Regions from separate parts of the Marinomonas algicola genome, predicted to be linked through region 3. Evidence: predicted binding sites of a transcription regulator. Region 3 holds the regulator's gene; each other region holds the start of a gene.
The links. The regulator sigma-54, encoded in region 3, starts transcription at its own class of promoters, with help from an activator protein. The targets are predictions, from matches to a motif close to TGGCACNNNNNTTGCTNT.
Positions count from the first base shown of each region.

Region 1: a site for sigma-54 is predicted at 1,767-1,784, ahead of flgF (flagellar basal-body rod protein FlgF). Genes of this name have one in related genera too.
Region 2: a site for sigma-54 is predicted at 5,703-5,720, ahead of IEZ33_RS13935 (ammonium transporter). Genes of this name have one in related genera too.

Region 1 covers NZ_CP061941.1:3,442,575-3,452,775, reverse strand. The annotation lists gene IEZ33_RS15835 (flagellar hook protein FlgE) at 1-1,681, shown strand, start outside; gene flgF (flagellar basal-body rod protein FlgF) at 1,820-2,563, shown strand; gene flgG (flagellar basal-body rod protein FlgG) at 2,631-3,416, shown strand; gene flgH (flagellar basal body L-ring protein FlgH) at 3,436-4,098, shown strand; gene IEZ33_RS15815 (flagellar basal body P-ring protein FlgI) at 4,153-5,238, shown strand; gene flgJ (flagellar assembly peptidoglycan hydrolase FlgJ) at 5,276-6,277, shown strand; gene flgK (flagellar hook-associated protein FlgK) at 6,394-8,373, shown strand; gene flgL (flagellar hook-associated protein FlgL) at 8,378-9,598, shown strand; gene IEZ33_RS15795 (HD-GYP domain-containing protein) at 9,607-10,201, shown strand, end outside.
Region 2 covers NZ_CP061941.1:3,041,229-3,051,429, forward strand. The annotation lists gene clpB (ATP-dependent chaperone ClpB) at 1-1,387, opposite strand, end outside; gene pgeF (peptidoglycan editing factor PgeF) at 1,524-2,291, opposite strand; gene rluD (23S rRNA pseudouridine(1911/1915/1917) synthase RluD) at 2,421-3,404, opposite strand; gene IEZ33_RS13920 (outer membrane protein assembly factor BamD) at 3,566-4,408, shown strand; gene IEZ33_RS13925 (glutathione S-transferase) at 4,480-5,142, opposite strand; gene IEZ33_RS13930 (cold-shock protein) at 5,224-5,436, opposite strand; gene IEZ33_RS13935 (ammonium transporter) at 5,826-7,037, shown strand; gene IEZ33_RS13940 (DTW domain-containing protein) at 7,169-7,666, shown strand; gene IEZ33_RS13945 (porin) at 7,877-8,806, opposite strand; gene IEZ33_RS13950 (fumarylacetoacetate hydrolase family protein) at 9,360-10,070, opposite strand.
Region 3 covers NZ_CP061941.1:1,664,097-1,674,297, forward strand. The annotation lists gene IEZ33_RS07490 (YhdP family phospholipid transporter) at 1-559, shown strand, start outside; gene IEZ33_RS07495 (carbon-nitrogen hydrolase family protein) at 566-1,393, shown strand; gene yjgA (ribosome biogenesis factor YjgA) at 1,420-1,950, opposite strand; gene mgtE (magnesium transporter) at 1,957-3,309, opposite strand; gene IEZ33_RS07510 (HPr family phosphocarrier protein) at 3,334-3,603, opposite strand; gene IEZ33_RS07515 (PTS sugar transporter subunit IIA) at 3,606-4,061, opposite strand; gene IEZ33_RS07520 (RNA polymerase factor sigma-54) at 4,079-5,548, opposite strand; gene lptB (LPS export ABC transporter ATP-binding protein) at 5,623-6,348, opposite strand; gene lptA (lipopolysaccharide transport periplasmic protein LptA) at 6,348-6,863, opposite strand; gene lptC (LPS export ABC transporter periplasmic protein LptC) at 6,838-7,398, opposite strand; gene IEZ33_RS07540 (calcium/sodium antiporter) at 7,433-8,395, opposite strand; gene IEZ33_RS07545 (ATP-binding cassette domain-containing protein) at 8,595-9,365, shown strand; gene mlaE (lipid asymmetry maintenance ABC transporter permease subunit MlaE) at 9,365-10,147, shown strand; gene mlaD (outer membrane lipid asymmetry maintenance protein MlaD) at 10,149-10,201, shown strand, end outside.

The DNA of each region.
Region 1 (10,201 bases), 1.8 Mb from region 3:
TTCAGGCATCAAAGCTTCTGCGGATTTTTTGAGTGTTACAGGTAATAATATAGCAAACTCCGATACGACTGGCTTTAAACGCTCTCGTGTTGAGTTCGGAGATCTTTATAATACGAGCGTCTTGGGTGCAGGTAGTAGTAATGCTATCGGTTCTGGTGTCAGTGTGAATAATGTGGCCCAGCAGTTTGCTCCTGGTAATATTTCTGATACAGGGAGCAACCTTGATTTAGCGGTTGATGGAACTGGCTTCTTTGTTTTGGATGTGGGGGGGACTCAGGCGTTTACGCGAGCGGGTGACTTCAAATTAGATGAAGAAGGTTATCTGGTAACGAACGATGGCGCAAATGTTCAAGGCTATAATGCCGTTGAAGGTATCATTGGTGGTAATCTTGAAAATCTAATTGTGCCCACTGAGCGTATTGCGCCGCAAGCTACAACGGCCATTTCAATTCAGGCTAACTTAGATTCGGAGTCTGAAGACGTTCCTGCTTACATAGACGCTATTTTTGATCCAACGGATCCTGAGACCTTTAATTATACTCAAACACAGACGGTGGCGGATGGGCAGGTGCCTCCTCAAAATCACATCGTTACTTACTTTTATGCTAAATCTGAACTGCCTAATACGTATCAGGTTTATGCAACCGTTGATGGGTCTCCTGTTGATGATGCGGGTAACGAATGGTTAGCCGATCAACATATTACTTTTAATGGTGCCGATGGTTATCGAGATTCAGTTGGGGTTATTCAACCTGGAGGATCTCAGGTTCTTTATTCAGGCGCGGGAGAGCCGGAAGTCACTGATATTACTAACTTGGTTCAAGCTGATTTTGCCTTAGCAGGCAATTTAAATGGTATTGCGATTGCTGATACATTGACGGTTGCTAATGTGATTGAGCCGACGAATGTGGCGAGGAAGTCTTTCGATCCTGCCGACCCAGCAAGCTATACTTACGGTAATACGAAGAATATTTATGACACACTGGGTGAGAAGCACACAGTGGGTTATTATTTTATTCAGCAAGGTGAGTCGAATACGTACGAATTGAAAGTGACGGTTGATGGTAAGCAAACGTTTACTGATCCGGTTACGGCGGCTGAGACGCGTTTTGTACCAGAAGATACGGTTGTGACATTTGATGCGGCGGGTAATTTATCGGGTACGTATGAAGGGTTTCCTCCTTTTGCTATCTCTTCACCTATTCAGCTTTCAATTACTGGTTTTGATCCAACTGATCCAACGGCGACTATTCCTGTGGATCTTACTGGAACAACGCAATACGCGTTAACCAGTACGGACCGATTTGAGCAAGATGGTTTTGCGGCTGGTGAGTTACAAGGAGTGTCTTTTGATGAAGATGGCTTTTTGATGGCGACCTATACAAATCAACAAACGGCGGTTTTAGGTCAGATTGCATTGGCTACATTTGATAATACGGATGGGTTGAGTCCTGCTGGTGATACGGCTTGGGTGGCAAGCTCAAGCTCCGGAGTGGCAAACATTGGCCGAGCGAATACAGGTACGTTAGGTGGTATTCGTGGGGGCGCTCTTGAGGAGTCCAACGTTGATTTAACCTCTGAACTGGTTGCTTTGATTGAAGCTCAGAGAAACTATCAAGCCAACTCTAAAACCTTAGAGACAGAGAATACGGTTACTCAGACGATAATTAACTTACGTTAATAGGTTGAAATACCAAGCCCTTCCTTATGATAGGGAGGGCTTTTGTGCGTCTGTTGTTTCTGTATTTCTTTGTGCTCATTCCTATTGGCATATTTTTTGTATTGTATTAGCTAGATTCTTATTTTGAGGGTATGGCTAATGGATAGAGCACTCTATTTAGCAATGAGCGGCGGCAAGCAGACAATGCATGCTCAGTCGATTCATGCAAACAACTTGGCTAATGTCAGTACTACCGGCTTTCGTTCTGATTTTGAACAAGCCCGTTCAATGCAAATTAACGGTGAGCATTTTCCGTCCCGCGTTTTTGCTATGACGGAAAACCCTGGAACCCGATTTGAAGCGGGCAATCTCATTCAAACAAGTCGTGACCTTGATATTGCTGTGCAAGATAAGGGGTTCATCACGGTACAGGATGAGCTTGGCCGTGAGGCTTACACCCGCGCAGGGGATTTGCAAATAACGTCTATTGGTCAGCTGGTGACCGGTACAGGTTTGCCAGTCATGGGCAATGCCGGTCCAATTTTCCTTCCTCCTCTCGATAAAATTACCATTGGCGACGATGGCACCATTTCTATTATTCCACAAGGTGCTGGCTTGGCTGAAACGGCTGTTATTAACCAACTTAAAATCGTTGATCCAGATACTAAGCAATTAGAGAAGGGTAACAGTGGCTTGATTTACGGTAAAGAGGGGCAGACATTTGAGCAGAACCCGAATGCGAAAGTGATATCGGGCTTTTTAGAGAGCAGTAACGTCAATGCTGTCGAAGAGATGACGCATATCATGAGTCTGTCTCGCCGCTTTGAGTTAAATATTAAGGTAATGGACACCGTTAGGAACAATGAAAATGCATCGGCACGCATATTGCAGCGTAATGCGTAAACAGTGATTGTAGTATGAGAAGGCAAACGGATGTTTGTTTTGAAAAGAATTTTTTATAGGTGAAAGTATGCATTCAGCTCTTTGGATTAGTAAAACTGGGTTAAGCGCAATGGATAAGCAATTGTCTGTTGTTTCAAATAACTTAGCGAACATTTCGACTGTTGGATTTAAAAAAGACAGGGCTGTATTTGAAGACCTTTTGTACCATACGGTTAGGCAACCTGGCGGTTTGAGTACTCAGAATAATGAGCTTCCTTCAGGTCTGCAAATTGGTTCTGGTGTTCGTGTTACGGCGACTCAAAAGGACTTTTCTGAGGGGGATTACAACGTTACGGACAGGCAGTTGGATGTGGCTATTCAGGGTGACGGCTTTTTTCAAGTGCTGCAACCTGATGGTTCTATTGGCTATACAAGAGACGGTAGTTTTCAATTGAGCAGCAATGGTCAAATCGTGACACCAAATGGTTTGCCTCTTGAGCCTGCCGTGACAATCGATCCCGATGTGGTGGAAATCACGATTGGTGACGATGGTGTCGTTTCTGTGCTTAGGGCTGGGGAAACGGATACCCAAGAAGTGGGCGCTATTAACATCGCCGGTTTTATTAACTCTTCTGGACTGGCTGCGCTAGGGCAAAACTTATTTGCGGAAACAAATGCCAGTGGCGCGCCTATTGTTGGTGTTCCTGGTGAAGATTCACTTGGCGAACTTCGTCAGGGGATGTTGGAGGCATCGAATGTCAATTCGGTCGAAGAGCTGGTGAATATGATTACGACTCAAAGAGCCTATGAGATGAATTCTAAAGTCATTTCTACAGCGGATTCAATGTTAGGTTTTGTTACTCAGCAGCTCTAATAAGTGAATAGGTGAAAGTATGAGATTGTTTATATTGGCGGCTTTAGGTGTTTGGTTAACGGGCTGTGCGGTAGTGGAGCCAACCCCGACCTCTGATGATCCTTTTTATGCGCCTGTCATTCAAGAAAATATACAAGCAAACCGAAACGCGGATGGCGGTATTTATCAGGCGGGAATGGGGGATATTTTCTTTGGAGACAAAAAGGCGAGACGGATTGGTGATATTCTGACGATAAACTTGAGTGAAAGTACTCGGTCTACTAAGTCAAATGATGCTAGTGTGTCTAAGTCGTCCTCATCAACTATTTCAAATCCTACTTTATTAGGCATTCCGATTGGTTTGGATACAAATTTACCCAGTACGAACAGTGACTTTTCAGGCAGTGCTGATGCCAATCAAAGTAATAGTTTATCCGGTAGTATTACGGTTACCGTGTATGATATTTATCCAAATGGTCTGCTGGCAATACGTGGTGAAAAATGGATTACCCTAAACCGTGGTCAAGAGTACATTCGAGTGTCTGGTCTGGTTAGAGAGTCTGATATCAGTGCGGAAAACACAGTAAGTTCCACTCGATTAGCGGATGCTCGTATTGCGTATTCCGGTACAGGTGAACTTTCAGAAGGCAGTAAGCAGGGTTGGTTGAGTCGATTTGTTAACTCAAGTTGGATGCCGTTTTGATGCTTTTGTCGAACGGTTTGCTATGAACGCTTTTTATTTTGTCAGGTTGAGCTTATGAAACTGTTAACTATACTGATTTTACTGATGATGGCGAGTGTGTCTTATGCTGAAAGGCTGAAAGACATTACTACGGTTGAAGGTGTTCGTGACAACCAATTGTTTGGTTATGGTTTGGTCATTGGTTTAAATGGTACGGGTGATAATACGGCTTTTACAGAGCAAAGTTTTGCCAGTATGTTGTCCCAATTTGGCATAACCTTGCCGGAAGGGGTGCAAACGAATTCAGATAATGTGGCGGCTGTTTCTTTAACCGCTACCTTGCCTGCTTTTGCAAAACCCGGTCAAAGTATTGATGTGACTGTATCGTCTATTGGTAATTCCAGTAGTTTGCGAGGGGGAACTCTGTTGCTTTCGACATTAAAAGGTGCGGATGGTGAGGTGTATGCTATTGCCCAAGGTAACTTGGTGGTTGGTGGTTTAGGTGCTCAAGGCGCCGATGGCTCTAGATTATCGATTAATATTCCTACGGTTGGCCGTATTCCAAATGGTGCTTCTGTAGAGCGGGTTGTGCCGAATAGTTTTAATCGAGGTGACACATTAACCTTCAACTTGAATCGCCCCGACTTTACGACGGCGAAACACGTAGCCGATCGTATTAATAATTTATTGGGACCAAATATTGCGCAAACCTTAGATGCAACGTCTATCCGGGTATCGGCGCCAAGAGACCCAAGCCAGAGGGTTTCATTCTTGTCCATTTTAGAAAATCTAGAGGTTGAGCTGGGCAAGGAGAGAGCGAAAATAGTCATTAACTCACGGACAGGAACCATTATTATTGGTCAAAACGTGACGGTAACGCCAGCGGCCGTGACGCACGGTAGTTTAACGGTAACCATTAAAGAAAATCCTGAAATCGGCCAGCCTAATGCGTTGGCTGGTGGCGAGACAATCTTGGCTCCTCGCACCGAAATTACGGTTGATGAAAATAGTGGTCATATGTTTCTTTTTGATCCTGGGGCTTCTTTGAATGATATTATAAGAGCGGTTAATCAGGTCGGTGCTGCACCGGGTGATGTGATGGCGATACTTGAGGGTCTCAAACAAGCGGGCGCTTTGAATGCAGACCTTGTTGTAATATAGCGTTTTATGTTTTTGAATTCGCAAGTGAGAGGACGTTATGAATAAAATTAATGCTAATGAGTTTTATGGCGACTTTTCCTCTTTAGCGAATTTAAAAACGCAGGCTCAGAAAGACCCTGATGCGGCTTTAAAGCGAGTGGCTCAAGAGTTTGAATCTATTTTTATTGGTATGTTGTTGAAGAATATGCGCAGCGCTAATGAGGTTATTGGTGGTACAGATTTATTTTCCAGTAATCAAACTAGGCAATACGAAGACATGTTAGATTCTCAAATGGCTCAATCAATGTCGACCTCCGGTGGTGTGGGTTTAGCGGACGCTCTCATTCGTCAATTCGAGGGCCGTGGTAGTGCTTCTTTATCGGCTGCAACAGGTGATGTAGAAGGTGACTCCAAATTGCTACAAAGTATTGCTTCACAAGACTTGGCAAAGATTCAGTTGATGGCGCAAGAGGCAGGGAGGCGCCTGTTAGAAAAAGCGGAATCGGCAAAAACTGTTGACTCAACGGCGGTTAAAGTTGGGGCTTTAGATGCATCTCAAGCGGATACTGTGCCGGTTAAAAGTGTGATATTTGATTCCCCTGAAACCTTTGTTGAGCGCCTTTGGCCGTTAGCTCAAGAGGCGGGTAGGCAACTTGGGGTTGATCCTAAAGCTATTCTAGCTCAAGCCGCGCTGGAGACAGGTTGGGGAAAGTTTCCTATTGCCAAAGCGGATGGTAGTGCAAGCTTTAATATGTTTGGGATAAAGGCGGACTCTCGCTGGCAAGGAGATCGAGCGGTTGTTACAACGCTTGAGTATGAAGATGGCGTTGCAAAAAAACAGAAGGCCCCGTTTCGAGCTTATAATTCCTTCTCTGAAAGCTTTAATGATTACGCTCGTTTTCTACAAGACAGTGAGCGGTATAAAGATGCCTTAATGGCAGGCGATAATGCGGCAATGTTTGCCGCTTATTTGCAGAAAGGTGGGTACGCGACGGACCCTAACTACAGTCAAAAAATAGGTAATATCCTCTCAAGTAAATGGTTTAAAACACTTCTTTAGGTCTCTCTTATATTCTTTATAAAGTGGTCAAGTTTTTGCATGCCTAACCGATATACTTAATATCCTTGCTAAGTTCCTAGCCTGGAAAAGACAAAGTGAAATCGAGGTAAGTCATTATGGCTGCAAGCTTATATTCAATTGGATTATCTGGTATTCAAGCCAGTAATGCTCTCATTACAACGACGGGGCAGAATACCTCTAACGTTAATACGGCTGGCTTTAATCGACAAACCACGGTTCTATCTTCCACATTGAATGGTGGGGTCGAGGTACGAGATACCGAGCGAGTCGTTGATCAGTTCCTGAACCAGCAAGTTCGCGCGGATACCTCTCTGAACCATTATTATGAAAAGTTTTATCAATTAGCCTCAACAGCCGATGAAATTGTAGGCGATCAGTCGGTATCCTTGAATACGTATCTTGATAACATGTTTTCAGCCTTGCAGTCGGTGAATGCCGATCCGACGAATTTAGCAACACGTGACAGCGCGTTTAACAATTTTAATAACATGGTTAGTCAATACAATGAGTTAGCAGGTTTTGTTGAAGATCAAAATCAGCTGGCGAATAATCAACTTAATTCTGTTATTGACGAGATTAATCAGTTATCGGCTCAAGTCGCGAATTTAAATGAAAAGATATTGGTTCAAGAAACGGTGGGTGGGCGTGTTGCTAATGAGTTAAGAGACCAGCAGGAAGAGCTGGCGCGAAGCATTAGTGAAATGATTGAGGTTAAGCTGTCTTATGATAGTAATGGCTTGATGGAGCTTCAATTGAAAAATGGGCAACCTTTGGTATTACAAGATGATACTAAGACGTTGAAGTTATCACCTAATGAGCTTGATCCTACCGAATACGATTTAACCTTGGATTTCGGTCGCTATGAAATTGGATTGAATAACGATTCTTTAGGTGGTCAGCTTGGTGCGCTGATGGATTATCGTAATGATATGCTGACTGAAATGGATCGACGTTTAGGCCAACAGGCCATTGTTCTAGCCGACACTATGAATGAGCAAAATAAGTTAGGCCTAGATTATAATGGTGAATACGGTAAAAATCTTTTTTCACTTGATGCTGTTCAAATAAATCAAAAAGCCGACAACTCAAGTTTGTCCCATAGTGTTAAAGTTCGTCCTGAAGCGGGAAAATCGAGTGAAATTACAACCGATACTTATAATCTAACCATGACGTCCGCGACGACGTTTGACGTTAAAGGGTTTGATGCTAATGGGAAGGCGAATGGGGTGTTGGTCAGTGTCGATCTTGCCACCGCGGTTCCTTCTGCCGATGGCTATGTATCGATTCCCGGGCTAGGAATAGAAGTTCGCTTACAGGCCGACCCTACTGTTCCCTTTGAAAATGGTGACCTTTATCAATTTACACCCACAAGCGGAGCCGCTCGAGGGCTTGACGTGTCAATGGGGTCGGGTGAACAGCTGGCGTTAAATGCCCCTGTTACGGTGTCCAGCGCGTCGGCGAATATTTCTGATGCAAACATTAGTTTATCTAACATCACGGATACCGACCCAGCAACCTCAAGCTTTGTGTTTGGTGGGGGGCTCGATCCTGCCGCACCACAGTCTATTCGATTTACCTTATCTGATGAATACGAAGTTCTAGATGGTGGAGGGAATGTTTTGGCCACCGTTTCTGGGGTTACCGACTATAATAATCTACTGGATCAAGCCGGATTGGCCGCTTCTGGTTACGATGTTTCAATTTCATCTGTCCCAACACCTGGTGATAGTTTTGCGATGGCGTTTAATACAGCGGGCCGAGGCGATAACTTTAACGGTCTAAAATTAGCCGAGCTTCAGAATAAGGGCGTGATTGAGGGTGGTCGATCTTTTACACAAAGTTATACCGCTCTCGTGACTAATGTCGGTAGTGAGGCACGGTCTTTAAAATTAAATTTAGATTCAAGTGACATTGTGTTGCAGCAAAGTTTGAATAGGCGAGACGAGGTTTCAGGCGTTAGTATGGATGAGGAAGCCGTTAAACTGGTTCGATTCCAACAGTCCTATTCGGCTTCTGCGCAGGTAATAACGGCAGCAAGAGATACATTCCAAGCATTGTTAAGTGCGGTGAGGTAGAGCGATGAGAATTACCAATAACTATATATACCGTCAATCTTCTGAAGGATTAGAAAGATCAAACGAACGATACCTAGATACAAACCGTAAAATTATTGAACAATCCAGTATTGTTAAAGCAAGTGATGATCCTGTTGGTGCTGGGCAGGTGCTCCGCTACGAAGCCAACAACAGACTTTTGGATCAGTACAAGTCTAATGGTACCTCTGCAAAGAATGGTCTTGAGTACCAACATGTTGCACTCACAAGTTTGAATGATCTCTTAGATAAAGCTCGAAGTTTGGTTATTCAATCTGAAAATGGGGCCAATAGCCAATCGGATCTTGATTCAATCGCTCAAGAACTGTCGTCTATTAGAGACACCGCGGCAGATTTAATGAATTCAAAAAATTCAGACGGTGACTATCTATTCTCAGGTACAGACACTAAAAGCCCACCTTTTCAACTTCAATCAAATGGGCGTTATGAGTATTTTGGTAATGAAGGGAAAAAGTTTGCGCAGTTGGCTGAAACGGTCTCTATCCCGGTTTCGGAATCAGGAAAATCACTTTTTCAAGATGTTCCTACAAGAAGAACGTTTACCAGTGTCGTTAGTTCTGGTGTAGCCACTATGTCGAATTTTAAGGTTGGAGATCAAGGTGCGTATGATTTATTTGTTAAAAATAATTATGATGCGATTAATCCAGCGTTAAATCAGTATTTATTGACTACAACGGCAGGTTCTCCAGATAGCTTTACATTACGAGATGCTGTTGGCACAGCGATAGCCAGTGGGGATTATACTTCAGGTGAGCCTATTAGTGTATTTGGCATGGAAGTAACAATGGATGGCGTGGCAGGTTCTGTGATAGACATCAGTTTAGACCCTCCGGTTCGCGATAATGTGTTAAATGAGATGCAAAAAGCAATTGACGCATTAAAGGATCCTTCTTTAAATGACAATGCTCGCCAGTCGGCTTTAAGGGACGCGAGTGTCAGCATGATCAGTACTCAAAGTACGATGGGGGCTGGATTATCAAATATTGGTTCTGGACTGAATACCATTACTCAAATTGAATCCTATCAAGCGACAAATAAGCTCTCTAATCAATCCGCTTCATCTAATATTTCTGGATTGGATATCGGTGCTGCATCGGCGGAATTGGCACAAGCTGAAGCGGCGATTAGTGCGTCTCAGTTGTTGTTTACTCGTTTGACCAGTCTTTCATTATTCAACGTCTTATAGGTTTATAAATGGTGGCATTTAAGGTTGATGTCTGTTTCGGGGTTGATATTTCATTTGATTACTTCGATGTGGATCTTCTATTAGATGCGTTGCAAATTGGCGTGGAAATTAGGCGAAGCAAAAGGGTTCTTAACTTAATTCAAGAGCATGGTAAGCATCATCGGGTGATTTTAATTGCTAAGCGTCAAATGGCATTGGATTTGGTAAAAGAGGCCCTTGATAAAGGGGTGTTGCCTTATATCAGTAACTTTGAGCATCGAGATGTCCTGTCGTCTGATAAAGATCGTCTTTATGATTCTGAGGAGCGTTTTTTACAGATATGCCTTTCGCTTTCTGTCGGTAAATCAATCAAAGGATTAAAAAAACTAAATAGTAATAATACCTGCGACTTAAGGATGTTATCTAATAGTGGGCGTAGCTTATTTCGTTATTTTCGAAGTGTTTTAAATGATCACACGCGAGACTATATATTGGCTTTTAAAGATGGGCGTATAGATGAGTTAGCCGTTGAGCATGTTGGTCTAAAAGACGTGGACTCACCAGACGTCGTATTTTCAAGTGTGAAGAAAAAAACATCTCCTCAAGCCGCAAAAAATAAATTAA
Region 2 (10,201 bases), 1.4 Mb from region 3:
TCCAAATTTCATCTAAATCAGAATATTGTTTTTCTAGTGACTCAACTTCGGAATCCAGCTCTTTTAGACGGGTTTTAGAGGCCTTATCCTTTTCTTTTTTCAAAGCTTCCTGCTCTATCTTTAACTGAATTAGGCGGCGCTCTAATCGGTCCATATCCTCTGGCTTTGAATCCATTTCCATTCGTATGCGACTGCCCGCTTCATCAATTAAGTCAATGGCTTTATCAGGTAACTGCCTATCTGTAATATAACGTTGAGACAGTTTAGCCGCAGCAATAATAGCCGAGTCAGTAATGTCCACACCATGGTGCACCTCATAACGCTCTTTTAAGCCACGTAGAATAGCAACCGTGTCAGCAACCGAGGGTTCTTCCACCAGAACCTTTTGAAAACGACGCTCCAGAGCCGCATCCTTTTCAATAAACTGACGGTATTCATTTAATGTCGTCGCCCCTACACAATGCAGTTCACCACGTGCAAGAGCAGGTTTAAGCATATTACCGGCATCCATAGAACCTTCGGATTTTCCAGCACCCACCATAGTATGAATTTCATCAATAAACAGGATAACTTGCCCCTCTTGCTTAGAGAGTTCATTGAGCACGGCTTTTAAACGCTCCTCAAATTCACCACGATACTTAGCCCCCGCAATCAGAGTTCCCATATCTAAAGAAAGCACTCGTTTATTTTTTAGGCCTTCAGGAACTTCACCATTGATAATACGCTGAGCCAATCCTTCGGCAATGGCCGTTTTACCCACGCCCGGCTCACCAATGAGTACGGGGTTATTTTTACGACGACGTTGGAGAACTTGGATAGTACGACGTATTTCATCATCACGACCAATGACGGGATCTAGCTTACCAGAGGCGGCTCTTGCGGTTAAATCAACGGTATATTTATCAAGCGCTTGGCGATTTTCTTCTGCATTCGCATCATTTACCCCTTCGCCACCACGCACCTGATCAATTACAGCCGCGATATCGTTTTTGGTAACGCCAGTTGCTTTTAATGTTTTTGCAAGATCATCTTTGCCATCAAACATGGCCATCAAAATCAATTCGGATGAAATAAACTGATCTTTTCGTTTTTGCGCTTCTTTATCACCAAGATTTAATAACCGCACCATCTCAGGCGACATTTGAACATTGCCATCATGATCATTCACTTTGGCAAGTTGGCCTAACACATCGTTCAGTGATTCTCTTAACTTTACAACTTGAATGCCAGATTGCTGAAGAATAGGACGAGTACTGCCTCCTTGTTGATCTATCAAGGCAATCAATAAATGTACAGGCTCTATGTAGGAATGGTCATGCCCTAAGGCAACAGATTGAGCATCAGAAAGAGCGAGCTGCAACTTACTTGTTAATCGATCAATTCTCATTAATAAACTCCTTTGTATAGGAAAATTCTTACTGTATTTACCTAGTTAATACGTCCCAAAGTACAAATTTCAACACTCGAGTGTCAAAATAATGACACTCATCAAGAAAGCACCCTGATTTACTGGTAGAAAATTATTATTCAAACCAAATCACACTGGCCATTCGACCCGTCACACCGTCCCTTCTATAGGAGTAGAAGCATTCTTTCTCAATAAAGGTACAACGGTCGCCGCCATAAATTTGATTTACCCCTGCCAAGCTAAGCCTTTGACGAGCCAACAAATACAAATCGCCAAGCCACTTTCCCCCGGCTTTAGGCGTAAAAGCCAAAGCGGCCTCAGGCGAATGATCAACAAATGCCTCTTTAACCTCTTCACCAATCTCAAAAGATTGCGGCCCAATTGCCGGTCCCAACCATGCCATTAGATTTTCTGTTTCATCAAAATGGTTTACCGCCTGCTCGATTACACCATCACATAATCCACGCCAACCAGCGTGCAAAGCAGAGACTTGAGTACCGCTTGAATTCGTTAAAAACACGGGTAAACAATCCGCGGTAAGAATCGCGCACACCTGATTCGCTTCTTTTGTCGTTGATGCATCCGCTTGATCATGAAGGCCTTCAGAACAGGCCGAGTCAAAAGGCAGTTCAAGCGTACGGGTACCATGCACCTGATTCAACCACACTAGAGTGTTTGGCATCGTCGTTCGCCTTTGAAGCAACAAGCGATTGTAAGCAACATGATCTGGGTTATCATTCACATGAGCGCCTAAATTTAAGCCCATGTATTCACCCTCACTCACACCACCTTTACGGGTAGAAACGAACGCTCGAACGTTTTTAGGTGCCGGCCAATCAGGTTGAATCAAATCTAACGCTTCATGAGAATTCTCAACTTTCAAAACACACCTCAATATCACAAAATATAAGCTTGCATATAAACAAGAAAGCAGCCATAGGGCCGCTTTCTTACTTGATACTTATAACAAAGAAAAACAGTAAAATCGCTTTCTTTTAAAAGCTAATCTTTATTAATAATACTCAGAATCGTCACTTCCAGAATCTTCCATATCTTGTTTTAGCAATTCAATTAGATGCTGCATATCTTCTGGAAGATCCACTTCCCACTCCATAAAGTCACCACTAATTGGATGGGTTAACTCTAATTTTTTAGCATGCAGGGCTTGACGTCTAAACAAACGAATACCCTCTTGGAGCTCAGGAGAACAGGCTTTTGGCATTTTTAAACGACCTGCATACTGCGGATCACCCACGAGAGGGAATTTCGCAAATGCCATATGCACGCGAATTTGGTGTGTACGGCCAGTCTCAAGCTTTAATCGAATGTGGGTGTGGTTTTTGAAACGCTTCACCAAACGGTAATGAGTAATCGCCTCTTTCCCGTGTATTGGCTCAACGGCCATTTTTTGGCGATTATTAGGGTGACGCCCAATAGGTTCGTCCACGACACCCCCGCCTGTCATCACGCCAATAGTAATGGCTTCGTACTCACGACCCATACTACGATCTTGCAGTTGAGAAACGAGATCTGTTTGAGCCGCCAATGTTTTAGCGATTACCATCAAACCTGTCGTTTCTTTGTCCAGTCGATGGACGATACCTGCTCGCGGCACATGGCCCACTTCAGGAGCATGATGCAAAACCGCATTAAGCAAGGTACCATCTCTGTGCCCAGACGCTGGATGCACAACAAGTCCTGCCGGCTTATTAATCACTAAAATATCATCATCTTCATAAACAATATTTAACGGGATGTCCTCTGGTAAATGCTCTTCTTGATTTTCTACAAGAACACTTAACGAAATAATCTCTCCCCCAAACACTTTCTCTTTTGCTTTTACTTTTTTACCATCTACTAAAATGGTACCTTCTTTTATCCAAGACTGAATACGAGACCTTGAAAAATCTTCAAATAGTTCAGTAGAGACTTGATCCAGTCTCTGGCCACTAAAATCCACGGGAACTTGGGCTTCTTTTACAATACGCTCTGCCATACAATGTACTTAAATTGTTGATGAGTGGAAATTACATAAAATTCACACATCATCAAGTGATAATAAAAACTCAGCTCTGTTATTATTGAACACAGTGTTCACACTTAGAGCCACAGATAGCCAATTCGGTAACTTTTACTTATTTAAGGTTTTAATTATACATGGGATTTCATCAGACGTTGCTGCGATTCATAACAATTACGAGTTTTTCTTTGCTTGCAATCGCTTGCGCAAACAAAACAGTACAAGAAGCAGACCTTCCAGAACAAGAATATTACCAAAAAGCGCAGGCGGCGCTAGAGGATGGATTACCAACAACCGCGGTAAAACATTTAAAAGATTTAACAAACCGCTACCCTTTCGGTGAATACACTGTACGTGCTGAACTTGATCTAATATACGCTTATCTCAGTGCTGGGGACTATATCGCCGCACACGCGAATGTAGAACGGTTTATTAAGAACCACCCCGACCACTCTTCACTGGATTACGCTTTCTATATGAGAGCGCTTAGTACTTACAAGAGCACAGAGAGCTTTTTGGGTCGATATTTAGACTTAGACCCTAGCGAAAGAGACGTATCAGAATTAACAACGTCATTTAATGAATTTTCATTACTACTTAAACGCTTTCCTGATAGCCAATATGCGCCTGACTCAAAAGTAAGAATGATCTATTTAAGGAATATTATCGCTAGACATGAAGTTCAGGTTGCAAGATACTATTTTAAGCGTAAAGCCCCCCTGTCGGCCTTACGACGCGGCCAAACTGTTTTAGAACAATATCCAAGTTCTGACTCTATTGAAGATGCCTTAGCTATTGTTATTCAAGCGTACATGGATTTAGAACAGTACGATTTAGCTCAAAATAACATAGAATTTTTGATTGAAAACTTCCCCTCATCCAGCCGCTTAGATGAGAACAATAAATTTATTACGGCAAGCCTGCCAAAAGATGCCGAGCCAGACTTTTTATATTGGGTAACACTGGGCGCGATTGATTAACAAGCAAGGCCATTTATTTGTATTAAATGAATGGCCTGATCTTTTTCGTCTAAAACCCGATTACAAGATTGTTAAGGGAAAAAGATTTCTTCTTGGCCTTCCACCCATTGTGGGTACTTCTTCATCACAACCAAAAACAAACTCGACTCTAAAAAGCGAGCCAACCACAACTTTAAATGGGGGTAACCACAGCTCTCAAACCAAACTGTATTGACGCCAGCAAACTGTCTAATAAACGGAAAAATGGCCACATCCGCCAACGTCATTTCTTTGCCTAATATAAAAGATGATTGACTCAATTGAGTTTCTAATTTAGACAAAAAATGCTCCCCTTTGCGTCTGTAAAATACCTCTGGATTCTCTGGAAAACGATCTGCGTATTTATATTTATCTAACCAAGCCTTAAACTCATTATCGTTTTCTTCAATCCACCGCTCAATGTGCTCTCTTAGAACGGGGTTGTTAGGCCACAATTGAGTGGCCAGTGAGGACCTATGGCCTCCTAATTGCGTCGCTTTATCTATAGCCCAAAATATAATATCTTTACTTTCTTCATAACGGTCGCCATGGTCGATAAGCTGAGGGACTGTAGACCGCCCTCCTAAAGACAGCAGAGCGGCAGGCTTATTTTTTAATACAACCTCTCGAAGCTCTACCCTTTCTTCTAATAATGCCAGCGTATAACGCGCTCTAATGGCGTAAGGACAGCGCCTAAAAGAATATAAAATGGTCAATTTAACAACAACCTCCTACTACCATTACCCAAAGACATAAAAAAACCACGACCTGCGTGGCTTTTTTATAACAAGCAAAAATTAAACGATGGTTACGTTTTCAGCTTGTGGGCCTTTTTGGCCATCAGTTACTTCAAAGCTCACAGCTTGGCCTTCTTGTAGAGTACGACGACCCGTGCCATTTATCGCGCGAAAATGAACAAAGACATCCGCTCCACCATCACGTTCAATAAAACCAAATCCTTTTTCATCGTTAAACCATTTAACAATACCTGTTACTAATTCACCAGACATACAAACCTCATTACTTATTAAGCTGCCCTTTATTGGGTCAGTCTATTTACAACCTCTGAATTTATCATTCAAGAGGCATCCTTTTTCATGGTTATCTCAAACAGAACGACCCTTTGGTGCTCTCAAAATAAAAATAAACCACCCCTTGATAATATGATGTCCAAATTCAAATGGGAAGAACTGCAATAAAACTTCACGAAAAATTAATAAGAAGATACGTCTAGAGAATCACACAAAAAAACAAAATGCACCAATTTAATACAAATAGGCCCAGTTTTTGCATTGTAATGGATCAATAAATATAAAAGCACCCGCGAATATATTTTATGCACCACATAAAAACAACAACTCAAAAAAACGCACCATATAAGAACAGAGAGGACCCCCTAGTGGATCAAATTAATAATGCTGTAGAAACGCTTGTATCAAGTTCCAATACATTATTTATTCTTTTAGGCGCGATAATGGTATTTGCGATGCATGCCGGATTCGCATTCCTAGAAGTTGGGACAGTGAGACAAAAGAATCAAGTAAATGCACTGGTTAAAATCATGACTGACTTTGCTGTCTCAGCTCTAGTCTACTTTTTCATCGGCTACCAAATTGCCTATGGGAGCCATTTTTTTTCAAGTGCAACAGAACTCTCTCAAAATAATGGTTATGAACTCGTCAAATTTTTCTTTTTAATGACATTTGCGGCCGCTATTCCAGCCATTATATCGGGAGGAGTCGCGGAACGCGCACGCTTTTATCCCATGCTTATTTCCGCCGCCATTATAGTAGGCCTTGTTTACCCTTTATTCGAAGGCATGATTTGGAACGGGAACTACGGCTTTCAATCTTGGCTAGAAACGCAATTCGGCGCAGGATTTCATGATTTTGCGGGCTCCGTTGTCGTGCATGGTGTAGGAGGATGGGTCGCTTTAGCTGCCACCTTACTTTTAGGACCTCGAACAGGACGTTATCGAAATGGTAAAGTTGTCGCATTTGCACCGTCCAACATCCCCTTTCTTGCACTTGGCGCATGGATTTTATGCATTGGCTGGTTTGGTTTTAACGTGATGTCGGCGCAAACTCTAGATGGTGTCAGCGGCCTGGTTGCGGTTAATTCATTAATGGCCATGGTTGGAGGCATTATTGCGGCCATGGTATTTGGTAAAAATGACCCTGGCTTTATTCATAACGGTCCATTAGCGGGACTTGTCGCAATTTGCGCAGGCTCAGATATTCTTCATCCAATTGGCGCTCTTGTGACTGGCGCAATAGCTGGCGCACTTTTTACCTGGCTGTTTATCTTAATCCAACAAAAATTTTCTAACCTTGACGACGTATTAGGGGTTTGGCCGCTCCACGGTATTTGCGGTGCATGGGGCGGTATTGCAGCCGGTATTTTTGGAACAGAAGCAATGGGCGGACTTGGGGGCGTAAGCTTAGTCTCCCAAATCATTGGCACGGTAGCTGGGATCAGCATTGCCTTGATCGGGGGATTTCTTGTGTATAGCGTCACCAAAATGCTTAGTGGACTTAGGCTGTCTCAAGAAGACGAATTTAATGGTGCCGACTTAAGTTTGCATAAAATCAGCTCAACGAATAAAGACTAATCTTGTAAAACCAGTTATTACTGGTTCTTTATAACCCTAGCCAACCTAGCTAGGGTTTTTTTTATCCTTTATTATAGGTCCCTCACTACGATGATAATAAGTCACCTATTATCAGCCCAAGTTTTTATAACATTAAGCCTTATAATACGATGCAAATTACCCTACTTACTCACTCTAGAGAGTTAGTCAAAACCACAGGCACTGGCCCAATTGTAAAAAAAGTCCTATCCGACAAATGCCATATTATCGAATGGCAAAGAAAAATACCTGATAAGATATTTGCTTCTCTTGATCCCTTAAAAACAGCGCTTGTGTATCCGATAAAAGAGACGGCGAAGTGGCCAATATCAGAACTAACTGATGCACAATTACCTAACATTGAGCATTTTGTTATTTTAGATGGCACCTGGCAAGAAGCTCAAAAAATGTATCATAGAAGCCCTTATTTACATGGGCTACCGCATTACGCCATCCGCTCTCAACATCGCTCTGAGTATCAACTCAGAAGAAATCAAAAGTCCGTTGGCTTATGCACAGCTGAGGTAGTTATTGAAATATTAAGAAGCAAAAAGTGTACTGAATTAGCAAGCCTACTTCACCAGCGATTTACGGCTTTCAATCAATTCTAGGCCGCCATACACCTTTATTAAAAAAAAGCACACTCAAGGTGCGCTAAAAAAGTCCCAGTATAGAAACCGATTAAGATCCTAAAATGGAACCTTGAATGATCATACTTTACAGTTAGGCCCTCCTAAACGTTAGAAGGGCCTAAGAATAAAGTTAGGACAAAATAATTATTAAAGATTTCTAGAAACCATAATTTCTAGAAACCATAATCTCTAAAAACCGTAGTAAGCACCGACGGCTGTGAAATCAAGCTCATCTGCAGATTGCTGACCGGCTTCAACATACACATAAACATCTTCACCCAAGTTATAGGTCGCACCCAGAGCGTACTCGTCATAATCTTCTGAGTTAGCAAGATCTAGCTCTACTTGTTGGAATGAGCCATACAAGCGACCTATGCCATATTCATAGCTGGCACCAACACCCATACGCGTATCAACGTCTGTATTTTCTTCATACTTCGCTTTTAACGTCATTGCAGCATCCAGTTGATAGCTTGCTGATAGACCGATGGTTTCTTTTGCATTGGGTGTGTTGTCTAGAGTGTCATAACCAAGGGCGAGCGTTAAAGCGTCTAGATTATATTTAACGACAGCCGTAAACGCTTCCCCTTCTTCAACCTGAGTTGATGACACCTCAGACTCAGCATCCCCCTTAACCTGAGCGGCAAGCTGAACTTCAAACCCGCCAAAAGATGGACTGAAATACGCAAGAGTGTCACCTTCTGTCGTCGTTGCTGAACCACTGATGCCTGCGAATTCAAATTGGTCTAAGCCATCCTGTATAGCATTATTATAAATACTGTCAAAAGTACCGATTTGCACTTTACCAAAACCACCTTTGGCGCCGACATACGCCTGATCAAGATTTACATCTATATCACTGGTTTTTTCGTCGGCATCGGCTTCCAATTCATATTTGAAAAAACCCGTCAAACCTTGATTTAACTTAGTTTCGCCCTTGAACCCAAAAGTTGAACCATTATCTGTAATTTCACTCTCACTATCACCACCAGCTACATCAGAATTATGGTATACAAGCTGTATATTACCGTAAGCATCTACGTAAGAATCATCTGCAGCTTGTGCAATTGATGTGAAAGCCGCACTTGAAACAGCCATTGCGATTAAAGATCTTTTCATCGGTTATTCCTTCTTAATTATTGCACTAAATCAGTCGAACGCTCAGACCGAACGCATTCGGTGAAACCAATATAAGCCGAATTTTTTTGTAAACAATATGGTCCTAGGTAATTACTTTTTTGCTCAATATTTCATGCAGAATTAACCGAATATGGCATCAAGAAAGAACTTACATAATCATGACTAAAATTACACATTAAAATAAATACAGCAAAATCAACAACTTAAATATAATCTTATTTTTCTTTGCTTTAACTGAGATCCTGATTAATACACTTATTCATATAAGTTAAAACTAATGGAAATAACTCAAGAAGAAAAAGGCAAAAAAAAAGGATACGGAATCCTTGATTGGGGATCAAAAATCAAAAAAACCAAAAGAAGTGTGCAAACGAGCCGATTTTACGAAAAAAATAGAGAGGCAATTAACAATTAGAAAGTAAAAATAGTCATAAGAAATTCAGAAAATACACCTGATTCTTACCTTTTCTCTAAAATAAAAGAATTAATCGGGTAAAAACCAAGTGTTTTATGAAGGCTAATAAAGCACTTACTAGAAAACGGTCAATTCAAATCGACCTAATCCCTCTATCGAAGCCTGCATGGTTTCACCCACTTTCACAGGGCCAACATTTTCAGGCGTACCCGTCATTATCAAATCCCCAGGATGCAACTCGAAGAGTCTGGATAAATGACTAATTACTTCCGCTATAGACCACGTTAAATTGGATAAATCACTTTTCTGTTTTAAAACGCCATCCACTCTCAACTCAATGGCCCCATGATCTAAAACGCCAACTTGCTGAATGGTTTTAATCGGTGTTAATGGGGCCGATAATTCAAATGATTTACCAACTTCCCAAGGACGCCCTTTTTTCTTTGCTTGGGATTGAAGGTCCCTCCTTGTCATATCAAGACCAACAGAGTACCCAAAAACACAATCCATCGCATCAGTCTTTGAAATATTGAACCCACCTTTAGAAAGAGCCACGACAAGCTCCACTTCGTATTCATAGCGACTGGTTTCAGCAGGGTATGGCACAGAACTAGAATCACTCGAAAAAGGTATCTCAAAAACGCTAGAAACATCCTTACAAAAGAAGAACGGAGGATCACGCTCTGGATCATCACCCATTTCCCTTGAATGTTCTGCGTAGTTTCGCCCAACACAATAGATTCGATTTATTGGAAATTTTTGTTCACTTTCAAAAATGCTAAGAGAAACAGTCTCCTTAGGAGGAAAAACAAAGTGACGAAAGCTCATAAATACAAATACTCATTTTAATGCAAGTTTAAGACAGTAAATCATAGATAAAACAAATATCTATTGCTTTTTATTGATCCACATCATGATAGATAAGTAAACCCTTACCATGATTACTCTAAGTTATGGAT
Region 3 (10,201 bases):
TTATGTGATTGACATTAATCTTAGTTGGTTAGGGCATCCGATGTTTTTTGATAAAGAGTCGCTATCGGGTAGGATCACGTTTGAAAGTCAAAAAGGTAAGTTTACTCAGATTGATCAACTTCCGTCATTTTTGAAAGCGCTAGGTATTTTTAATATTAACGCGTTAACTCGTCGTTTGTCTCTTGATTTCTCTGATGTGTATGAGCCAGGTCTAACATACGACACGTTTAACGGAGTGCTATCGTTACAAAATGGTATTGTGCAAACCTCATCTCCAATTGAGATCGTTTCACCTACTGCAGAGTTTGTGTTGGCTGGTGAGGCAAATTTAATTACAGAAACGTTAGATGAAAAGCTGACGGCCAGTTTCCCTCTGGGTAATACTCTACCCATAGCGGGGTTGTTAATCGGGGCTCCTCAAGTTGCAGGTTTACTTTATATAACGGATAAATTAATTGGTGATCAATTGGCAAAAGTGACCAGTGTTCGTTACGAAATTAAGGGGTCGTTTGATAATCCAGAAATTAAGACGGTTAAATACCAGCCTATTAGGAGATGACCTAGCGTGAAAATATGTGCGATTCAGCTCACCAGCGGACCTGATTTTGCGGCTAACTTAGACGAAGTCCAGCGTCGCATTCTTGATGCTGTCCAAGAAGGCGTAACCTTGATCATACTTCCGGAGAATGTGTTTTTATTCAATGGGAAAGCAATGAGGGAGTTGTCTGAGCAAGAGTCTATTCAAGAAAGTCTATTTACGACTCTAAATAAGTTGTCTGTGACCTTAGGTGTTTGGATTGTCGTTGGCTCGCACCCTTCTTTAAAAAGACCTGATGGAAGTGTTGTAGCAGGCTCTAGAGTGCGTCAATCTTGTTTGGTGTTTTCACCGTTTTCTAGTGAATGTTTTCGTTATGATAAAATTCACCTATTTGATGTCAATGTTGCAGATGGAGTGGGTCAATATAAAGAATCTGATTTTATTGAGCCGGGAGAGCTTAATCCCATTGTTATTGATGTTGACGGTTTAAAAGTAGGTCTGTCAATTTGTTATGATTTGCGTTTTCCAGAATTGTACCGTGAGTTGGTTTCTAAAGGTGCTGAGCTTATTGTTGTTCCAGCTGCGTTTACCTATGTTACAGGTAAGGCGCATTGGAATACTTTATTAAGAGCCAGGGCAATAGAAAATCAAGTTTTTATAGTGGGTGTTAATCAATGTGGTTTTCATGGTAAGAACAGGCAAACGTACGGACACAGTGTTTGTTATTCTCCATGGGGAGAAGATTTAGGGCAGCTTGCTGATGAGCCGGATAATTTATATGTGAATATCGATACTGACAGAATACAGGAATGCAAGTCGTCAATGCCTGTACTAGAACATAGACGACTTACATAGCTATAGAAGAGGAACATTGTTGAACTTTAGACATTTATGCCTAATTTTTCTTCTTTTACCTCTCTGATATACTTAAATAGTTTTTTTCGGGAAGTGCTTTTTTTGCCTTCGGCAAGCTCTTTCACAGATTGTCTAACAAGTTGTCTAAAATGTTGGATATCTACATTCGGGTTTTCTTCTAAGTATTTTTGGACCTCTTCGGTGCTGTTTTCACCAATCAAAGAGTCTCGAAGCGCTTCAAGAGAATGGAAAAGTTTGTTGTGGGCAGCTGAGCTGCTGTCAAACAAAGCGACTCTTGCCTCAATAGCCTCAGCGTCTTCATTGCGCATAAGTCGTCCAATGTATTGCATATGACGACGCATGGCTTCTCTTTGGTTCAGTCGAGTGGCTTCCGTCAGAGCAGCACGAAGAGTGTCAGACATTTCAACTTTTTGCTGCTGTTGCTTACTCAAAGCGAGAAGTTTTTTGCCTAATACCTGCAACTCCTCCATTTCTCTTTTTATTTGAGTTTTGCTTTTGTAATTCTCGTCGTCTTCTAAATGTTCGAATTCTGTCATGTTGGCCTAAATAAGAAATATAGTTGCTAATCCAAGAAAGGAAAGAAATCCTACAACGTCAGTTACTGTGGTAAGGATTACGCTTCCTGCAAGGGCTGGGTCTATGCCTAAGCGATTTAGTGCTATGGGCAAAAGTGTGCCTGTAAGAGCGGCAAACAGAAGGTTAATCATGATTGCGCCCGCTATGATATAGGCTATCTCAAGGTTGTCAAACCAGAATGCTGTTAATGCGGCGACAACCGTAGCCCAAAGTATACCATTTAATAAGCCTACGATGATCTCTCGGTTGAGTAGCCAGCGAGTATTTGTTGAACCTATTTGTCCTAGGGCGATGCCTCGTATAACTAATGTTAGTACTTGGGAGCCTGCAATTCCACCCATACTGGCAACAATTGGCATTAATATAGCCAGTGCAACGACTTGATCAAGTGTGCCTTGAAAAAGCCCAATGACGTAAGAGGCTATGAAAGCCGTAATTAAATTAATACCAAGCCAAACCGCTCGCCTTCTGGTCGTCTTCATGACAGGAGAAAAGGTGTCTTCGTCGTCGTCAAGGCCCGCCATACTCAGCATAGAGTGCTCAGCTTCGTCACGGATAACATCAACAACATCATCTATGGTTATTCGGCCAAGTAACTTTCCACTTTTTTCGTCGATTACTGGCGCTGAAACCAGATCTAACTTTTCAAATACCTGTGCGACTTCTCTGGCTGATGTATTGGATGTTATTACCGTAGTCTCGGTATCCATAATTTCGCGTATAGTAGCGTTTGTATCGGCTACTAATAACTTTGTTAATGGCAGTGTGCCTAAAAAGCGGTCTGAGCGGCTGACAACTAATAAGTTATCAGTCATATCGGGTAGTTTCTTATGTCTTCTGAGGAAACGAAATACAATGTCAACGGTTATATTTGGGCGTATGGTAATTGTATCTGTATTCATTAAGCCACCAGCGGAGTCTTCTGGGTAGCTTAGTAGGGCTTCAACTCGTAATCTATTCTGTGCTGACATGGAGGCCAGCACTTCTTTAACAATTTTTTCTGGTAAGTGTTGTAGCATGTCAGCGAGGTCATCGGTCTCGAATTGCTCTGACACAGCTAAGAGTTGTTTAGTATCCATTTTTTTAAGGAAAGGAATACTAATGTCTTCAGTTAAATATTGAAGGATTTCACCTTCGTTTTTGCTATCAATTAGGTCCCAAAGAAGTTGTCTCTCTTTAGGGGGGGATGACTCTAATAAGCGAGCGACGTCTTGAGCCGGTAACGCGCCATTTAATAAATAGCGTATTTGGGAAGTGGTGCCAGCCTCAAGTGAGGCTGTTACGGCTTTTAGATGTGTTAGCGTCGCTTGCTCTGACATAATGACTTTTCTTAAATTGAAGGTCTATTCACCCTCACCAAAGCGGTTATTAATAAGCTCAATAATGGCTGTTAATGCAAGCTCTTCATCTTCACCATTTGCTTTGATAGTGATTTCAGTACCTTTACCTGCCGCTAACATCATCATGGCCATAATGCTTTTGCCATCTACGTTACGACCATCCTTTTCAATGGTGATATCACAGCTGAATTTAGATGTGGTTTCCACCAGTTTACCTGCCGCTCGTGCATGCAGTCCTAACTTGTTAATTATAGTAATAGATTGTTCTTGCATGTTTATCCTTGTAGCAGTTTTTCAAATGCTGCAAATAGTGATTCATTAGTTTGCGCTTCTCTTAAAGCGTTTAACCCATTGGGTGACTGTGCTAATTGTGCAATTTGAGCAAGTGTCGAGAGATGGGCGTCGCATTCACTTGGCGGTACAATGAGTGCAAAAATCAAATCTATAGGTTTTCTGTCTATAGAGTCAAAATCAATAGAGCTTTCTAACGACATAACTAATATTGCAGCATGATTAGCCGACTCTAATCGACAATGCGGGATAGCGATGCCTTCCCCGATTCCCGTACTACCAAGTTTTTCTCTGGCTAATAGTCCCGCGTAGATTGCATTTTCGTCACAATGTAATCTGTTTGATACCGCACTTGCTATATTTTCCAGTACTCTTTTTTTGCTGATAATCTTCTGTTTTGCCAGAGTCAATTCTGGTTTTAACATAGTAATAAGTGACATGAGTCTTTTATCCAGTATTAAACTAATCGTTTTCTTTCGTTTGAAGGAGGAATGTTCATTGCTTCTCTGTATTTTGCAACCGTTCTCCTTGCTACATTAATCCCTTGTTCTTCTAGAATGGTGGCTAATTTATTGTCACTTAATGGTTTCTTAGCAGGTTCTTCGGCAACAAGTTTTTTTATCATAGCGCGGATTGCTGTGGAAGAGCATTCTCCGCCTGAAGCCGTATTTACATGGCTTGAGAAAAAATATTTTAATTCGAATATTCCTTTCGGTGTATGCATGTATTTTTGCGTGGTCACGCGGGAAATAGTGGATTCGTGCATGCCCACTTCTTCGGCAACATCATGCAATACCATCGGCTTCATTGCTTCCTCGCCTTGCTCGAAAAAGTCTATCTGTTTTTCAACAATACAGCTAGCCACTTTTAGTAGTGTTTCATTGCGGCTTTGTAAACTCTTTATAAACCACTTGGCTTCTTGAAGTGAGTTTTTTATGTATGTTGCGTCCTCAGTATTCTTCAGAGTATTTGCCATTGTTGAATAGGTTTTGTTGATTTTTACTGGCGGTAGAGCGTCGTTGTTTAACTCAACCTGCCATTCACCATTTTTCTTCTTAACTGAGACATCTGGTATAACATAATCTGTGTCATCTGCATCAATTAAACTGCCTGGCCTTGGGTTGAGCTGCTGTATTAAATGAATAACGTCTTTTAATGTATCTTCTTTTAGTTTCGCGCGTCTACAAAGCTGGGAAAAATCTCGGTTACCTAAGAGGTTTAGATAGTGATCAACTACCGTTTTTGTATTTTTATACAAAGGGTGTGTTGAATAGGCTTCAAGTTGAACCAGCAAGCATTCTCGCAAATCAACGGAACATACCCCCACAGGGTCAAAGCGTTGTAGTCTATGTTGAACAGCAACAACTTCGTCTTCTTCTAAATCTTCAATGGTTCCCTGAAGAGAATCCCATATTTCATGCAGTGAGGCACCTAGGTAACCATCTGGTTGAACGCTTTCAATAAAAGAATAGGCAATTTCAATATCTCTGTCTGACATCGTAGTCAGGTTAAGTTGCCATATTAAGTGATCCTGAATGCTCTCAGAAGCGGAATTGCGACTTTCAAAATCAAAATCCCCTTCGAAACCTTGGGATTCAGACACGGCCGCGGAGCTTTGAAAGGTGTCTTCCCATGAGCTATCAATAGAGAGCTCTTCTGGAATACTATCCGTCCATTCAGATTCAATTGTGGCTTCTTCACTTGGCTGAGTTTCTGGCTCCTCTTGCTTTTTTTGTTCAGATTCGTTTGCCGTTGTCTCAGATGAGCTTTGTTCATCGTCAATTTCTAATAGGGGGTTTGACTCAAGAAATTCATGTATTTCTTGTTGTAAATCTATTGTAGAAAGCTGCAATAAGCGAATAGCTTGTTGTAGCTGCGGGGTCATGGTCAGTTGCTGACCCATTTTCAACTGTAGAGACTGCTTCATAGAGAAACGCTTTTTGTTTGATTATGTTGGAACGAGTTATGCATAGTACTCCCTTTTATTGGGAAATTAAAAGATTAAAGGCGGAAGTTCTCACCTAAATAAACCTTTTTTACTTGTTCATTGTTGATAATGGTCTCAGCATCGCCCGAAGCGATGATATGGCCGTTTCCGACAATGTAAGCTTTGTCGCAAATATCAAGGGTTTCCCTTACATTATGGTCTGTAATAAGAACCCCAATGCCGCTTTCTTGTAATTGCCTAATGATTTGTTTTATATCGCCAACAGAGATAGGGTCAACACCTGCAAAAGGTTCGTCTAATAATATAAATTTAGGGTTGGTTGCTAGGGCTCTGGCTATTTCTGCTCGTCGTCGCTCGCCTCCAGAAAGAGCCATGCCTAAATTCTTTCTAATATGAGTAATATGAAATTCTTCGAGAAGTTTTTCAAGTTCTTCTTTACGCTGTGTGTCTGTTAGGTCTTTTCTGGTTTCTAAAATGGCAAGGATATTGTTCTCAACAGACATTTTTCGAAATATAGACGCTTCCTGCGGAAGGTAGCCAATGCCTTTTTGAGCTCTAGAGTGCATGGCCAATGTCGTTACAGGTTCTCCATCAATATATATTTCACCGTTATCATTTTTAACCATGCCTACTATCATATAAAAACAAGTGGTTTTACCTGCTCCATTAGGACCCAGAAGACCAACGGCTTCACCGGACTCGACAGAAAGAGATACGTCAATTACGACAGGTCTTTTTTTATAGCTTTTCGCTAAGTTTTTAGCTTCCAGTAATGCCATTATTTACCTTCTTGTGTTTGCGGTAATAAAGTCATATTTACTCGACCTGAATCATCCCTTCGAGCTGTGAAGGTGCCTTTATCTATCATGTATTGAATGAAGTCAGCATTGATTTCGTCACCTTTAAGCTTTACGTAGCTTTGTCCACTTAATTCAAGCGTAGCGTCGGTTGTTTGATAACGAATTTTATCTCCATGGCTAATTATATGATTCCCATCTTCATCGATTTGTTGGCTGAATTTTGCAGGTGATCCCGTTGCATCCAGTTGGCGAAACTGGTTGGTGTCTGTTGAGCTTGTAACTTTTAGGTAATCGGCTTGAATGAAAATGGAGCCTTGCTTAACAGTGACATTACCTTCGTAAATCGCTATCCCAGAGCCCTGGTCAAAATAGGCCTTGTCAGCCGCAATGTTTAAGGGGCTTTGCAAGTCATTATCCAACGCGTAACTTAGCGTGCTAGAAGTCAGGATGGCGAGCGCTATCAATCTTTTATTTAGCTGTTTTATATTGACCATTTACTTCTCCGCTAAATGCAACAGTTTCGTCATTTATATTTACGCCAATATCAGTGGCTTGGGTTTTGCCTGATTCAGACAATAATGAGGCATTACCAGTAGCAAAAATTTCTTGCTTGGTTTCGCTGTAAAGTATTTTATCCGCGCTTAAATGAACGGTGTTACCAGATTTGCTGGTGTGAACTATCTCACTACGGCCGTATAAATTAATCTCTTTTGTGGAGTCGTTAATCAGTCCTGAATCGCTTTTTGCGACCCAACTGCCACCTTGTTGTGATTCTGACATATTTGGCTGTTGAAGATAAGACTCATTTGCTTCGTTGTAGTGCTTGAGTTCTTTGGCGCTTAATGTTTCGACCTTGTTACCACTTATGTCAAATGCCACTATTTTAAAATCCGTAATAAAATAGTCTGGTGCACTATCAAGTGCTTCGGCTTCAATTAAAGATTGTTTTGGGGTCAGACCCATATAAAATGCCAAGAAGAATAGCAATAGTCCACCTAATAACAGTGGTAAGAGTTGCCATTTTTTCATTTTGTTACCTTGTTTTTCAATTGATTCACGTTACTTAGATAGTGCTCGATTGATAAAGGGTGAATAAATACACTAGGTAGCCAATTATTAGAGGAGCACCAACCCATTTTGGGATTGCCGTTCGTTTTTTAGAATTAAAAAATACGATTAACAAACAAAATAGCATCGTCAAACCAAGAACCCATACGTAATCACGGTAAAAAACATTGCTTTCAATGAAGCTTGGGGCCAGTAATGCAGGTAAGGGAAGTACTGTGGCTAAATTAAAAAGATTCGACCCTAAAATATTACCAATAGCCATGTCATGATGGCCTTTCTTTACGCTCGTTATTGAGGCCGCTAACTCAGGTAGGCTGGTACCTATTGCCACAATAGTCAGTCCAATCAGCAGTTCGCTGACACCAAAAAATTGAGCGATACCAATGGCACCCCAAACAAGCAGTTTTGAGCTGCCGATTAAAGCAATCAAGCCAAGAATAGCGATCAGAAGAGATTTTCCTAGACTTGCTGTCTCGGCGTCTGGTAATTCTTCGCTCAGCTCTTCTTCTAAGTTTTTACTGCCACGTAGCAATAAGGTTAGCACGACAATAAAAGCGATAACTAAAATGACACCATCTGAAATGCTTAGGTGTAGATCGTAAAGTAGAGCGCCAACCAGTAAGGTGATGAACATTAACAAGGGCACCTCTTTGGTAGATAGCCCTTGTTTAATTGAAATGGCGCTTATAAAAAGTGTTGAGCCAAAAACTAAAGCAATATTGGCGATATTAGAGCCTAGTACATTGCCTATTGCTATTTCTGGGGCACCATCAAGTGAGGCGATTGCTGAAACCACCATTTCAGGTGCGGATGTTCCTAATGCGATAAGAGTTAGGCCAATGATGATAGGGCTAATGTTAAGTTTTTCAGCCACTAGAGCTGAATGTTCAATGAACTTGTCTGAACTTATAACCAGTATTATTAAGCCAGAGATTAGTGCGGCAATAAAAAGTAGCATTTAGTGTTTAACTCTCAGTTTTCGTAAGGAGTGTTATTTAATGAAGTTTATGAAGTAAATTCAAGACTTAACCGATGTTTATGTCGAGATAAATCCTTTCTATTTGCATTCTCTTTAACTTATGACGATGGTAGTATCGCAATACTGAGTTTGAGAGAAGGAAAGGTCTTTGTCAGAATTCTATGTAGATATCCAAGGTATGAGTTTTTCTCGAGGCAACAGAGAAATCTATAAAAATGTTTCCATACAAATCCCCAAAGGCAAAATTACCGCTATTATGGGCCCAAGTGGAACGGGTAAAACAACCTTACTTCGCTTAATTGGTGGACAGTTATTTCCTTCTATCGGGAGCGTTTTAGTAGATGGTAAGAATGTTCCTTTAATTTCTCGAACTGAACTTTACACTCTGCGTAAAAAGATCGGAATGTTGTTTCAAAGTGGCGCTTTATTTTCGGATATCAGTGTTTTCGAAAACGTCGCTTTCCCTTTGAGAGAACATACAAATTATAAGGAAGAGACAATACGAGACATTGTCTTAATGAAATTGGAAAGCGTCGGTTTGAGAGGGGCGGCTCAGTTAATGCCTTCAGAGCTTTCCGGTGGGATGGCACGTCGTGCGGCTTTAGCTCGAGCGATCGCCCTAGACCCTGAGCTGGTTTTGTATGATGAGCCTTTTGCAGGGCAAGATCCGATATCGATGGGGGTTGTTGTTGAGCTTATAAAGCGTTTGAATGATTCTGTTGGAATTACATCGGTTTTAGTGTCACATGATGTTACAGAATCATTGTCCATTGCAGACTATGTTTATATTATTTCGAATGCCTGTGTGGTTGCTCAAGGGACGCCAGAAGAAATTCGTTGTTCTGATGATGAAAGAGTTGTGCAGTTTTTGGGTGGTTTGCCCGATGGTCCTGTACCGTTTCATTATCCGGCAAATTCATATAAAGCGGATTTGGACTTGGAGAGGTAATGAAAAACCTAACAAAAGTAGGCGCAAGTGTATTCGATTGGCTTGAATCAATTGGTCGGGCTGGATTGCTCTTGTTTCAATCGGTTTTCCATAGGCCGAAATCACTTGTTGGTGCGTTGGCGTTGCTAAATAAACAGATTTATTCTGTGGGTGTTCTTTCGCTGGTTATTGTCGTCGTTTCGGGGTTGTTCATTGGGATGGTTTTATCCCTTCAAGGGTACTCTATCTTAGTTAAATTTAGCTCTGAGCAATCCGTTGGCCAACTGGTTGCCTTAACTTTGTTAAGAGAATTAGGTCCTGTCGTAACTGCCTTATTATTTGCTGGCCGTGCCTGTTCTGCTTTAACGGCTGAGATTGGTTTGATGAAAGCAACTGAGCAATTGTCTAGCCTCGAAATGATGGGAGTAGACCCTTATAGGCGAGTAATCGCACCTCGTTTTATTGCTGGGCTAATTTGTCTTCCTATATTGAGTATTGTTTTCTCAATGGTTGGTATAATGGGGGGAGAATTTGTGGCCGTCGATTGGCTTGGCATTCATGATGGTAGCTTTTGGAGTTTGATGCAGCAATCGGTGATATTTAGTAATGATGTTTTAAATGGGGTAATAAAGTCATTTTGTTTTGCAATTGCCGTGACTTGGATTGCTGTCTATCAAGGATACGAATGTGTTCCTACATCAGAAGGAATTGGCAAGGCGACAACAACAACGGTTGTTTTGGGGTCATTATCAGTTTTGGCGTTAGACTTTGTTTTGACAGCCGCAATGTTTGGGGATTTTTAACATGAGAAACAAGCAAGTTGAGTTGCTCGTTGGTGCATTTGTAGTACTGGGCTG